Regions from separate parts of the Rhizobium sp. Leaf311 genome, predicted to be linked through region 3. Evidence: predicted binding sites of a transcription regulator. Region 3 holds the regulator's gene; each other region holds the start of a gene.
The links. Region 3 encodes PhoB, which activates phosphate uptake and scavenging genes when phosphate is short. Its sites were predicted from a motif close to TGTCATNNANCTGTCAT; they were not measured.
Positions count from the first base shown of each region.

Region 1 (4,447 bases), on a different contig from region 3:
CCCGGCGGTGGTGAAGTTTGGCAATCTCCTGCCTCAGGGCTGCGAGCTCGGCCAGAACTTTCACATCGATCTTTTCATGAAGGGAAAGGACTTCCAGCTCTGCTTTAAGATTCACTTCGTAGTCCTTGGCCGCCTCAAAACGGTCTCGCACAGCCTGCCGGTTTTGCGACATCATGATGATAGGTGCCTGAACCGCTGCCAGCATGGAGAGAATGAGATTGAGGAAAATAAAGGGGTAGGGGTCGAATGCACGGGTTGTGAGGACGATGGTGTTGACCACGGCCCAGAGCGCCAGAAAGACGAGGAAGCTTATGATGAAGCCCCATGAGCCGCCAATCCGCGCAATACTGTCGGCCAGTCTTTCTCCAAAGGTCGATTCCTTCGAAAACTCAGCATTCGTATCCGTTGAAATAAGCTTCTTCTGGTGAGCTATATCAACAATGCGCTTCTCCACCTCGCCAATGTCCCGGGAGGAACGCTTGAAATGCGAGGTGATATAATCCGGAATAGCTGCCATTCTGGTCTCCAGCCTACATGAACCGCCGGGAGCTAAAGTCCGGCGCGGATCAAGAGATAAGCTGGCAAGAGTGTCGAATTCAAATGAATTCGGCGGTGTTCAGGATGCCGTCAGCCAGAGGGATTGCCACTGTTCAACCAGTTGAAGCCCGGGAAAAACCGCTCCTTCGCAAACTGCTTGCCAAACATCATGTCGAACTGCAATTGGCGATATTCCGATATCGGAGCAGGTATCTCGCTTGGCCCTGTCAACCAGTCCGGCAATGCAGAGCCGTCTCTTTCCATGAGCATATGCCGATCGATCACGGAGTATGATGCCTGCACCTTGCCCAGAACGCCGGTGTAGAAGGGATCGCCGAGGCCCGCTGTCTTCAAGATGTGGTAGGGCAGCAAGGCCGGGCTGATGGTACCAATGCGGTTATGAAGTCCTGTTCTGGATGACCAGACCACGAGTGGTGTCTCGTGCTCCTTCTTCATCGTTTCAAGCGGCGCGCGGCGGGTCGCCACCATCTCAGGCATATAGCCGCTTTCCACATAGACGTGTCCGAGCGGCGGGAGGTGGTCTCCAAACAGAACGACAATGGTGTCGCGTTCACGGTTCTTTGCCCAGTCGATCAGCCTTGCGAAACTGGCGTCCGCCTCTGCCACGCCCTGAGCATAGGTCGCAAGCGATGCGGCTGCACCATTAGAGAGAGCTCCCGTCACGCCAACGGATCTATCAGCATATCGGTCAGCCTCGTAGGGCCCGTGTCCCTGAAGGGTGACAGCGAATAGAAACAGAGGATTGTCCGCTGCCTCCACCGTCTGAATGATTTCCGTTGTGAGGGCCGCGTCTGAAGCAAACATGCCGCGCTTTTCCATTGCTGGCAGCGTTTCTTCCGAACGGAATTCCTCGAAGCCGAGCGATTTGTAGACCTCGGCGCGGTTCCAGAACCAGGATTGGAACGGGTGTAGCGCAATCGAGGAATAGCCCTCGCTGCGAAAGAAGGTCGCGAGGGAAGGCACGTTTCGGCGAATATATTGCTGATAGGGAATGCTGCCATAGGGCAGGAAGGCATTCGAGAAACCGGTCAGCGCCTCGAACTCGACATTGGCAGTCATGCCGCCAAATTCGGGCGAGAAAACATGGCCGGATTGTCTGGCGCGTATCGAAGGCATCGGATCTCTGGACAGAGCCACATCAGGAACCCGGGTAGGGTCCCAGAGCGACTCACTCATGATCATGATGACATCCGGCCGCGTGCTGTGGTTCACGGCAAAGGCAGAGCCATCGGATGGGATGTCAGCGATTGTGTTTTCACCATAGCCTGCGGGTGCGGAGACATTCGCCATGGGAATGTTGAATGTGAAGGCAAGCAGGAAGCCGTTATGCCGGTAATTCTCCTTCTGATCCCACATCATGGGAATGATGTTGAGCCGGTCGCGCACCCAGGAATAGTGCGAATATTCCATCAGCGAACCAAGCCCCGCCAGCAAAGGAAGTGCGAGCACCAGCCGAAGGAAGCGTGCTTTTGCCGCCATCGCCGGTGTATACATGCGAATAAAGTGCCAGATCATCACACCGGATGCGACGGCCAGAACAAGGCCTGCCGCAAGTGCGACCGCGGTAACGGGCTGGGCTTTCAGCATGGCCGGCAACAGCTGCAGTATTTGCCGGCCGAACAACAGATCGGAGGGGTAGAGCGGATCTGACAGATAAAGCTGCTTTTGATGCGACATGAAGGCCGTGACCAGCAAAACCGGGGCGGCCACCAGAAGCGATTGATAGTGTCTGCCGAACAGCGCATCGAGTGCCGTGAGACAAAGCATGACCGCGACCAGAGTCGTGAGACCGGGGCGCGCTGGTGAAAACAGGAACGTGCCGATGTCATGCAGGGAGCCTCGCGCAATCCACTCCATGCAGACAATCAGCAGCAGGGCAGCAAGCGCAAGATTCAGAACCGGATAGACATCGCCAACAACTCTGTCCGGGTTGCGCGTCAAAGGTTTCGAAAGGACGAGCTTCATCCTTTCGGCAACCGCTCTGGGCACCGAATTCCTCAATTTTCAACTCCGGCAGTGTGTCTGCGCCCGTGAATCAGGCGTCATGAAAGTGTCATGTAACTGTCACATAAGCGGGGTGAATGCGACATGAACTATGCGGAATCCACAGGTGCCCGGAATAACCTTTGCGTGAGGCGCATTGCCAATGTCTGGTCGCCGTTTTTTAAGCCAGTTGAACAGCTTGCGTTGCGCGCCGGACGGGAGCGCGGTAAATGAGAGTCATGAGCCAAGTACACACCAATCCCAATGTTCTGCGAATTGCCGTCGGGCAGTTCAACCCAACCGTCGGCGATGTCGCGGGTAACCTTGCCAAGGCACGTGAAGCGCGTGCCGATGCGACTGCCCAGGGCGCGGACCTGCTGCTCCTCACCGAGCTTTTCATCTCCGGCTATCCGCCGGAAGATCTTGTCTTGAAGCCATCCTTCCTCAAGGCCTGCCTGAAGGCGGTGGAGGAACTGGCGGCTGAAACGGCAGATGGCGGTCCGGGTGTCATCATTGGCTTGCCGCGTCAGGGCGAAATGGGACGGCACAATTCCGTCGCGCTGCTGGATGGCGGCAAGATCGTTGCGCTGCGTGACAAGGTAGATTTGCCGAATTACGGCGAGTTTGATGAGAAGCGCGTCTTTGCCGAAGGCTCGATTTCCGGCCCCTATAATTTCCGTGGCGTGCGTATCGGTATTCCCATCTGTGAGGAAATCTGGAACGATTTCGGCGTCTGCGAAACACTGGCCGAAAGCGGTGCGGAAATTCTGCTGGTGCCGAATGGCTCGCCCTATTACCGCGGCAAGGTGGATGTTCGGCATCAGGTGGCATTGCGCCAGGTCATAGAAAGCGGGCTGCCGCTCGTCTTCGCCAATCAGGTTGGCGGACAGGATGAGCTTGTTTTCGATGGCGCAAGCTTTGCTTTCAACGCCGACAAGACGCTGGCCTTCCAGATGAGCCAGTTCGAAAGCACCCTTGCGGTGATGGACTGGAAACGCACGGAAAAAGGCTGGCACTGCAGCGAGGGACCCTTCTCCCAGATACCCGAGGGTGAGGAGGCGGATTACCGCGCCTGTATGCTGGGCTTCCGCGATTATGTAAACAAGAATGGCTTCAAGAGCGTCGTGCTGGGCCTTTCTGGCGGCATCGATTCGGCCATCTGCGCCGCCATTGCGGTCGATGCCCTGGGTGAGGAGCGGGTGCGCTGCATCATGCTACCGTACCGCTACACATCAGACGAATCGCTGAAGGATGCGGCGGAATGCGCCAAGGCACTCGGTTGCCGTTACGACATCGTGCCGATCGCCGAGCCGGTCGATGGCTTCATGACGGCGTTGACGGAGCTTTTTGAAGGTACCGAAGAGGGCATTACCGAAGAAAACCTGCAAAGCCGCGCACGTGGCACCATTCTCATGGCCATCTCCAACAAGTTCGGCTCCATGGTGGTCACAACCGGAAACAAGTCCGAGATGTCAGTGGGGTATGCCACGCTTTACGGCGATATGAACGGCGGCTTCAACCCCATCAAGGACCTTTACAAGATGCAGGTCTACGGCATCTCCAAATGGCGTAACAGCCATGTGCCGCCGGGCGCGCTCGGTCCTTCCGGTGAGGTCATTCCCGCCAACATCATCTCGAAGGCACCTTCTGCGGAGCTTAGACCCAACCAGACCGACCAGGATTCGCTGCCGCCTTATCCCGTTCTCGACGATATTCTCGAGTGCCTTGTTGAACTGGAAATGTCGGTGGAGGAGATTGTGGCGCGCGGTCATGATGTTGCGACCGTGCATCGCATCGAGCACCTGCTATATCTGGCCGAATACAAACGCCGCCAGTCTGCGCCGGGTGTGAAGATCACCAAGAAGAATTTCGGACGCGACCGCCGCTATCCGATTACCAATCGCTT
Region 1 covers NZ_LMNZ01000020.1:422,976-427,422, reverse strand. The annotation lists gene ASF69_RS18865 (DUF1003 domain-containing protein) at 1-517, opposite strand, end outside; gene ASF69_RS18860 (LTA synthase family protein) at 628-2,523, opposite strand; gene ASF69_RS18855 (NAD+ synthase) at 2,781-4,447, shown strand, end outside.
Region 1: a site for PhoB is predicted at 2,610-2,626, ahead of ASF69_RS18860 (LTA synthase family protein). Genes of this name have one in related genera too.

Region 2 (4,447 bases), 580 kb from region 3:
CGTGATGGGGTCTACGCCAGGGCTATCGTTGATGGGCTGATGGAACACGGTGTCTTCATCCGAATGCCCGGTGTGGAACCACTCAACCGCTGCATCCGCGTCAGCGCAGCGCCGGATAGCAAGCTCGATCTTTTTGCCGAGGCGCTGCCAAAGGTTTTGAAGACATTGGGTTGATGAACCCCAAGCGCTCAAGCCAAGCATCTTGCCAACAAAAATAGAGAAACCGCGCCGGCCTTGTTTCTGCCGGTCGCGGTTTGATGTTCAGCGTGGATCTGGCTGTTCCCTGTACGGGGTTATTCTTTTTATGGTCCGGCCAGGACTGGAGGAACCAGCCGGAAGGAATGGCGATCTGTCGATCGCTCTGTCTTTTTGTTGCGCGTCAGTTGCCCCGGCGCGGTATTTTCAGTGTGCGGTCATCCAGTCGCGGGCGGCGCGAAGTGCCGTTGCGAGGTCTGCCTTGGTCATGTTGCGGGCCAGATCGGCGCGCAGCGAAGCTGCCCGTTCCGAACCCTTGATAGCGGCGATGTTGAGCCATTTATGGGCAGCGATGAGGTCCACCGGGCAGCCGCGGCCTGTCGCATAGATCAGGCCGAGGTTGCAGAAGACGTCCGCGCGGCTTTGGCCACCGGCGACTGCCATTTCGATATCGCGAACTTCAAAGCGTGCCATTTTTTTCTAATCCCTGTTTGCCCGTTAGCGTCGTGTCAGCGCCCCTCTTCGGAGGCTTTTTCGGTTCCGGCCTTGCCGTCTTCTGCGGCTTGTTCTGGCCTTTTCCGTCGGCAGATTTGCTCTGCTCTTTCGATGTCCCCACTATGCCAAACGGGCTTCAACGGGCGCTTAAAATCCATGATTAATGGGAGCCAAACAAAGTCCAAACGATTGGTAAAGTTGGGTTTTTGTTAAATATCACAGCCCCCGGAAATTAAGGACTTTGCCGACAATTTTACAAAAAGTTTACGGATGGAATTCAACCCTTTTGTAACCACGTCTCAAACAGGCGTTTTTGCGATGATCGTTTTTACGAGGTCCGGACCGCGAAAAGCCGAGGTTTTTGCGAAGATCCATATTTCCTTTTACGTTCACGTAAACTATAAATTGCGGCGTCCGCGTGAGGAGATGCGGATGCCAGATCTGGCGCGACGTGAAGGTTTGGCCACAGCAGGATTGGGAGGTCCCTATGAAGAGAATGACGATACTTGCCGCTGCCGCGTTTTTGATGGGCAGCAGTGCCTTTGCAGCGGAGGCTATCGAGGGCAACTGGAAAACGGCCAGCGGCGAAACCGCCGTGATCGCCCCTTGCGGTTCAGCTTTCTGCGTAACGCTGAAAACCGGCAAGCACGCCGGAAAACAGATTGGCAAGATGAGCGGCAAGGGCAACAGCTATTCCGGCGAGATCACCGATCCCGCCAATGACAAGACCTATGCCGGCACCGGCACCGTTTCCGGCGGCTCGCTGAGCATGAAGGGCTGCGTGCTGAAAGTTCTGTGCAAGTCGCAGACGTGGTCGCGTCTGTAATCCGTGGACGATGTGGACGGGGCGAGGCTTCGTCCACATTGTTTGAATGAGGCAGCAATGCCGTAAACACAATGAGCGATCTGGACGGTCTTCATATCCAAGATGATGGTAGTTTTTGAAATCCTCATCAAAGCGGCAGCACTCGGCGCGCTCTCCCTGTTGATCCTGCACCAGATCGCGACGCAGGTGAGAGAGTACTATTTCTATAAGCAGAACGGCTGGGATTTTTCCATCGACAGCAATTTGGACAGGCTGAAGATCGATGAGAAGATTACCGTCTACAACCTGAACCTGACCAACTGGGAGCGGTTTTTTCTGTTTCGCCCGTTCTATATCTTTATCATGATTGTACTTTTGGGATTCATGATCTGGGCATCGTTTCAAAACCTGCCGTCCTAGCTGGCGAATGTACAACCCAAGGGTATATTCGCGTTATTTTTCCGTCATATCGATGTAATAAACTCTCTTTAGTTGCCCCGTCTGGAATTGTTCCAAACTGCAAGCCAACGGAGAGCGCCATGACCAACATCGACACAAGCAAGCTAAGCTGGGATGAGTGGGACGAACTTCAGAACCCACCGCCTGCCGTTACCGATTTCGACCGCGTTGTCGAATCGGCCATTTCACGCCGCGGTTTTCTGGGTGGCGTTCTGGCCTTTGGTTCTGCCGCTGCCGCTCTTGGCACACTTGGCAATCTCGCCAGCTCCACCTCTGCCCAGGCACAGGAAGCCTCGCGTTTTCCGTTCAAGCCTGTGCCGGCTGCCACCGACAACACCATCCATGTGCCGGAAGGCTACAGCTGGAAGCCGCTTGCAAAATGGGGCCAGCCGCTGTTCCCCAACGTGCCGGATATCGATCCGGTCAAGGGTGTAAGCCTTGAAAACTCGGACAAGGTTTTTGGTGAAAACACCGATGGCATGGAGCTTTTCGTTGTTGGCAGCCACCAGCTGATCGCGGTCAACCACGAATATGTCAACAACGAAACCAACCTGCCCCATCGCGAAAAGGGAATGCCAGCCAATCTGGACGAGGTGAAGATCCTGCAGCATATGCAGGGTGTTACCGTCATGGAAGTGACTGAAGACAAGGACGGCTGGGAGATCGTCGTCGGCAGCCCGTTCAACCGCCGCATTCACCACAACACACCGATGAAGCTGTCCGGCCCTGCCGCCGGCTCCGAGCTCGTCAAGACGGCAGCCGACCCGAAGGGTATCGACTGTCTTGGCACTTTCAACAATTGCGGCGCGGGCCGCACACCTTGGGGCACCTACCTCACCTGCGAAGAAAACTTCAACGGCTACTTCGGCTCCACCGTGGCCGATTTCAAGATGCCCGACGACTACAAGCGTTACGGCATCGCCGCCGAGACCCGCTACGGCTATGAGAAGTTCGATGAGCGTTTCGACGTTTCCAAGAACCCGAACGAGCCGCGTCGCGCTGGTTATGTCGTGGAAATCGATCCGTCCAACGCATCGTCGACGCCAATCAAGCGTACCGCGCTTGGTCGCATCAAGCACGAGAACGCCGCAGTCGTCGTGGCGCGCGATGGCCGTGTCGTTGTCTACATGGGCGACGATGAGCGTGGCGAGTTCCTCTACAAATTCGTATCCAACGGCATCTACGTGCCGGGTGGCGATACATCGAAACTGCTGGACGAAGGCACGCTCTACGTCGCCAAGTTCAACGATGATGGCAATGGCGAATGGGTGGCGCTGACGCCCGAATCCACCGGCATGAAGATGGATGAAATCTGCGTCTTCACCCGTCAGGCCGCTTCAAAGGTGGGCGCAACCACCATGGACCGTCCGGAATGGGTCGCCATCAACCCTGTCGCCATTGAAGCCTATTGCGCGCTGACCAACAACAGCAACCGCGGCGTTACCAAGGACGGCAAGTTGCGCGCCAATGGCGGCGGCGATGCCATGGCTCTCAACGCCGCAAACCCGCGCGAAAAGAACGAATACGGCCAGATCGTGCGCTGGTATCCCGCAAATGACGACCATGCCGATGGCAAGTTCAAGTGGGACCTGTTCTGCATGGCCGGCAACCCTGATGTTCACAAGGATGCCTATGCGGGCTCGTCCAACATCAATTCGGGCAACATGTTCAATTCGCCCGATGGCATGATGTTCGATTCGACCGGCCTGCTCTGGATCCAGACAGACGGCGAAGACACCAATGAAGGCCAGTATGCCGGACAGGGCAACAACCAGATGCTGGCGGGCGACCCCGTCTCCGGTCGCATCGAGCGCTTCCTGACGGCACCGAAGGGCGCAGAAGTCACCGGCCAGACATGGTCTGCCGACAAGCGCACCCACTTCGTCGGCATCCAGCATCCCGACGCCCCCTTCCCGGATGGCGAAGGCAAGCTGCCGCGCTCGACCGTCGTTGCCATCAAGCGGAACGACAACGCCATGATCGGCTGATCGAGCCTCTCAAATCGGAAAAGGCGCCGTTCACGCGGCGCCTTTTTTGTGTCTGCTAAAAAACCCTCAATGACCCTTCAGAGCCACTGCGTGCCGTCACCGGCCTGGCAGCCATAGGGCGGCAAGACATTGCCGAATGTCTGGTGAAGCTTGTCGCAGCCCCATTTGTTGATCGGCCCCGGCATACGGCTGTTCAGTTCGATGCCGACTTCATTATAGGGGCTGTCCGTGTTGGTGACGTAACCGTACCAGCGGTATCCGACGATCACCACGACGAAGACCAGAATCATCGTCAGCACTTTTATGATTTTCACAGTATTTCCTAACGCATCATATGAATGTCCATCCGCGTCACGCCTCCCGCCGCGCATGAATGAAGGCCGCTTTGATGTGGGCCAGGAGCGTTCCTAGCCTTGAAAACCCGTTTCAGCAACTCACGCCCATGGCTTGATCGGATGTCTGTCGGGAAGGCTCGGCCAGTGTGCGGTTGAAAAGGCATCGACCA
Region 2 covers NZ_LMNZ01000004.1:641,273-645,719, reverse strand. The annotation lists gene ASF69_RS08890 (pyridoxal phosphate-dependent aminotransferase) at 1-174, shown strand, start outside; gene ASF69_RS08885 (sel1 repeat family protein) at 403-669, opposite strand; gene ASF69_RS08880 (DUF2147 domain-containing protein) at 1,178-1,516, shown strand; gene ASF69_RS08875 (hypothetical protein) at 1,619-1,915, shown strand; gene ASF69_RS08870 (PhoX family phosphatase) at 2,035-3,942, shown strand; gene ASF69_RS08865 (hypothetical protein) at 4,020-4,313, opposite strand.
Region 2: a site for PhoB is predicted at 1,958-1,974, ahead of ASF69_RS08870 (PhoX family phosphatase). Genes of this name have one in related genera too.

Region 3 (4,447 bases):
CGGTTGGCGATCCGCTGAAGGACGACTTCCACTTCTGTGGCTGTGAAGCTTCCGAGTCCTCTCCTTACTGCAAGTTCCACGCGAAGATGGCTTACCAGCCTGTCAGCGAACGCCGCAGGGCCTGAGCGAACTCTTTTAGAACAGCAAAAGCGGGTCCATTTGGCCCGCTTTTTTGTTTGTGGAGAGAGATTGTACGGTGGGCTGAGGCTGACCGTGTCGAATGGCTGTTACCCGCCGACATGTACTGTGCCGCTCAAGGCTGGTGAGAAATCACCATGCCCTCATGGCAAACAGGAGCCAGCTGCGGGAGGCGGCACGTTGGAGTAAGACAGGATGGTTTCTTGTCCGGCCAGGCCAGCGCCGTGAACCGCAGCGATTGCCGCCATAACAGACGCGCATCAGCCGTTTTGAGGCTTACCTACGGAATGACGAAAGGGCGCAATGGGAACGAACGAAAGTGCTGCTCGTATCGACCGGGCAGTCGGAGGAAAGGGAGGCTGGCCCCGAAGTAACGCCAGCGGCGCATTTGCCGGCAGGCTGAAGCGGGACCGGGTGGCCCGCTTTATGTTTGACGAGAACGCCTGTAGCCGGATTAGCCCTGGCGGGCCTTGCGGTTGGCATAACGGCGATCGCGTTCTGCCTTGCGCGCCGCTTCGTCTTCGATGACACGCGCGATGCGGTTCTTGTCGGCCAGCTTGCGGGCATCTTCTTCGGCGCTGGCGGCGGCATCGAGTTCTGCCTGCTTTTGAGCGGCTTCTGCTTCGATGCGGATTTTCTCGTCGCGCTTTTGCTGCTCGCGTTCAGCCTGGCGGGCCCTGCGGGCGTCGGCAACGGCAATCTGCTCGGCCTGCTTGGCTTCGAGCATCGGCGCTGCGGCTTCCTTGGCTGCCTTGTAGGCCTGCAAAAGTGCGGCCTTGGCGTCAGCAGCGGCGCCGCGACGGTCGGCAACTTCGTTTGTTCTGGCGTTTCTTGTGTTTCTCAAATCTCTATTCCAGTTGAAGGGTCATTCCGATCTCGCGATCAGGACTTTTTACCGCGTTTTGTGGGCGCTGGCGGTGGGTTCAGGCTATCCTGCAATTCCTTGGCAAGACGCGCTTCACGCAAGCGTTGGGTCTTTTCATCGCGCGCCTGCGCAATCGAGTTGAGTTCGTCCACGGCGTGGCCGCGAGCGAAGAACTGCGTCTGCGTGGCGCCGAATGCCTTCTCAGCCTGCTGGCGAGATTTGCTGTGTGTTTCGGACATGGATTTTCCTTCCTGTCGCTTCGGCTGAGATCGGGATCGATTTCAAAAAAATGCCGATGCGGAGTGGATTGGGTGGCCGGAGGCGGTTTTCGCAAATGAAAAACGCTCTGGCGCATGTGCCGAGCTGCGGCACAAAAAAAGGCCAGGCAACGTGCCTGACCTCGGTTGGTCTCATACTTTCGACAGTGCCAGTACATCCGTGGTCAAAGGAAAGCAGATTCCGTATTTAAGCAGCCTGGAGATTGCAAGCCGACATTTTGCCCGACTTGTTGTCGCGCTCAAGGTCGTAGCTCAGCTTCTGGCCTTCAACGATTTCGCGCATACCTGCACGCTCTACAGCGGAGATGTGTACGAATGCGTCTGTGCCGCCGTTGTCTGGCTGAATGAAGCCGAAGCCCTTGGTGGAGTTAAACCATTTTACTGTGCCTGTGGTCATAATGAACCCTTTCAAAGCATAAGTGATAGATCACAGAACTGACGCCCTGTGTGCGAGTATAGCGATTTTTTTGAAGGAAAGGGTTAGTTCAAAACGCGGTGCTAATCGCGCGGCAACCAAAGCTCAGCAAGCAAAATATCGATGACCAATTGATAGAGGGTTATTCCCTGATAGTCAAACCTTAAATTACAGATAATTGAAATTCGCTTTTATCTTGCAACGTAAAGGCACGGTCAGAAGAATAATTATCCGTATCGCTATTTCAATTTCCGCAATGCGTCTGTCTGTTGTTTTTACTCAGAAAAATCGCTTAGAGGAGGGAAGCGCGCCCTGCCCTTTTTCGCACCCGAGGGCGAAGTTTGGAGCCGCCGCCAGAAACTGAGAATTTATCCTGGCGATGAACGCAAACGACGGTTCCCTCGGCGGGTAGCTGTTCGATCCTGGCATAAAACAGGAAACGCGCGCCGTGTTCCAGCCGGAACATCCTGCGCGCGTTGTGCTTCAAAAGGGTGTCGAAAGGCCCGTCAGGCTTCCATGGAATAGCCCGCGCCGCGCACGGTGCGGATGACATCCTGCATATTGGAGAAGTTGAGCGCCTTTCTCAGACGGCCGACATGGACGTCCACAGTGCGTTCATCCACATAGATATCGTGACCCCACACGCCATCCAGAAGCTGCGAGCGCGAGAAGACGCGACCGGGGGACACCATGAGGAACTCCAGCAGGCGAAACTCGGTTGGCCCCAGACGCACTTCGCGGGTCTTGCGGTGCACGCGGTGGGTTTCGCGGTCGAGTTCGATATCGCCGCATTTCAGGATGGAGGACAGAACTTCCGGGCGGGCACGGCGCAGCATGGCCTTGACGCGTGCCATCAGCTCTGGGGTCGAAAACGGCTTGACCACATAATCATCAGCGCCGGTCGCCAACCCCCGCACGCGCTCGCTCTCCTCGCCGCGCGCCGTCAGCATGATGATCGGCAGGCGTTCGGTTTCCGGGCGCATTCTTAAGCGACGGCAAAGCTCGATGCCGGAGACGCCCGGCAACATCCAGTCCAGGATCAGAAGATCCGGAGTGCGTTCCTGCAAGCGGATTTCCGCCTCGTCGCCACGGGGAATGGTGTCGACGTCATAACCTTCGGATTCCAGATTGTAGCGGAGAAGAACGCTGAGCGCTTCTTCATCTTCGACAACTGCGATTTTCGGCACCATGGATTTGAACTCCGCCAGTCTGACCAGAGCGCAAGGCGTTCTTCGGGGCGCATTGCGGCCGCTCTGGCATGTTGATCGACACATCGGGCCGACCGAAGGTCATGTTCGACCTTCGGCGCCGATGCTGCAACTCACTCGGTTACTGCGCCAAGCGTGTTGGAACTATCGTCCTTCGGACGCTCGCCTTCCGGCTGGCTGCCGGTGGTCATGTAGTAGATGGTTTCGGCAATGTTGGTTGCGTGGTCGCCAACGCGCTCGATGTTCTTGGCGCAGAACAGGAGATGCGTGCAGGTCGTGATGTTGCGCGGATCTTCCATCATGTAGGTCAAGAGCTCGCGGAACAGCGAGGTGTACATGGCATCGATCTCTTCATCACGCTCGCGGATGGCCTGGGCCTTTTCCGCCGAACGGGTGGAGTAGACGTCAAGCACTTCCTTGAGCTGCACCAGCGCCAGTTCCGACAGGTGCTCCAGGCCACGGGCCAGCTTGCGCGGCACGCCGGTACCGGCAACCGCGATGACGCGCTTGGCGGTGTTCTTGCCAAGGTCGCCCACGCGCTCCAGATCGGCAGCGATACGCAGCGAGCCGATGATTTCACGAAGGTCGGCAGCCATGGGCTGACGCTTGGCGATGGTGACGATGGCCTTGTCGCCAATCTCACGCTCGGCATGATCGAGGATCGTGTCGTCGGATATGACCTTCTGGGCAAGTGCTGCGTCGGAATTGACGAGCGCGCGCACCGCATCGGCGCACATCTGTTCCGCAAGACCGCCCATTTCGGCGATGCGGCGGGTGAGGAACTTCAGCTCCTCGTCATAGGCGGACATGATATGGGAATGTGTCGGCATGTACGAAATCTCCAGTTTCGATGCGCTGGCCCGCAAGCCCGGACGGGCTCAAGCGGTGCCACGCGAATGGTTTTAACTGCGGCAGATCAGCCGAAGCGGCCCATGATGTAGTCCTGCGTGCGCTGGTCATCCGGGTTGGTGAACATCTTGTCAGTGTCGTTTTCTTCGACCAGATGGCCCAGATGGAACATGGCGGTGCGCTGCGACACGCGGGCTGCCTGCTGCATGGAGTGGGTGACGATGACGATGGTGTAGTTTGCGCGCAGCTCGTGGATGAGTTCTTCCACCTTTGCCGTCGCAATCGGGTCGAGCGCCGAGCATGGCTCGTCCATCAGGATGACTTCAGGAGACACAGCAATCGCGCGCGCAATGCACAGACGCTGCTGCTGGCCGCCGGACAGGCCGGTGCCTGATTCATGCAGGCGGTCCTTGGCTTCGTTCCACAGACCGGCCTTCTGCAGGCTGGACTCGACGATCTGGTCCATATCCGCCTTGTTGCGGGCAAGACCATGGATGCGTGGGCCATAGGCGATGTTTTCATAGATCGTCTTGGGGAATGGGTTCGGCTTCTGGAACACCATGCCGACGCGCGCACGAAGTTCCACCACGTCGATGGACTGATCGTAGATATCGTCTTCATCGAGCGTGATCTTGCCCGTGACACGGCAGCCGTCGATCGTATCGTTCATACGGTTGAGCGTGCGCAGGAAGGT
Region 3 covers NZ_LMNZ01000004.1:62,396-66,842, reverse strand. The annotation lists gene ASF69_RS06120 (GcrA family cell cycle regulator) at 1-125, shown strand, start outside; gene ASF69_RS06115 (DUF6481 family protein) at 593-982, opposite strand; gene ASF69_RS06110 (hypothetical protein) at 1,021-1,242, opposite strand; gene ASF69_RS06105 (cold-shock protein) at 1,469-1,678, opposite strand; gene phoB (phosphate regulon transcriptional regulator PhoB) at 2,203-2,886, opposite strand; gene phoU (phosphate signaling complex protein PhoU) at 3,018-3,734, opposite strand; gene pstB (phosphate ABC transporter ATP-binding protein PstB) at 3,821-4,447, opposite strand, start outside.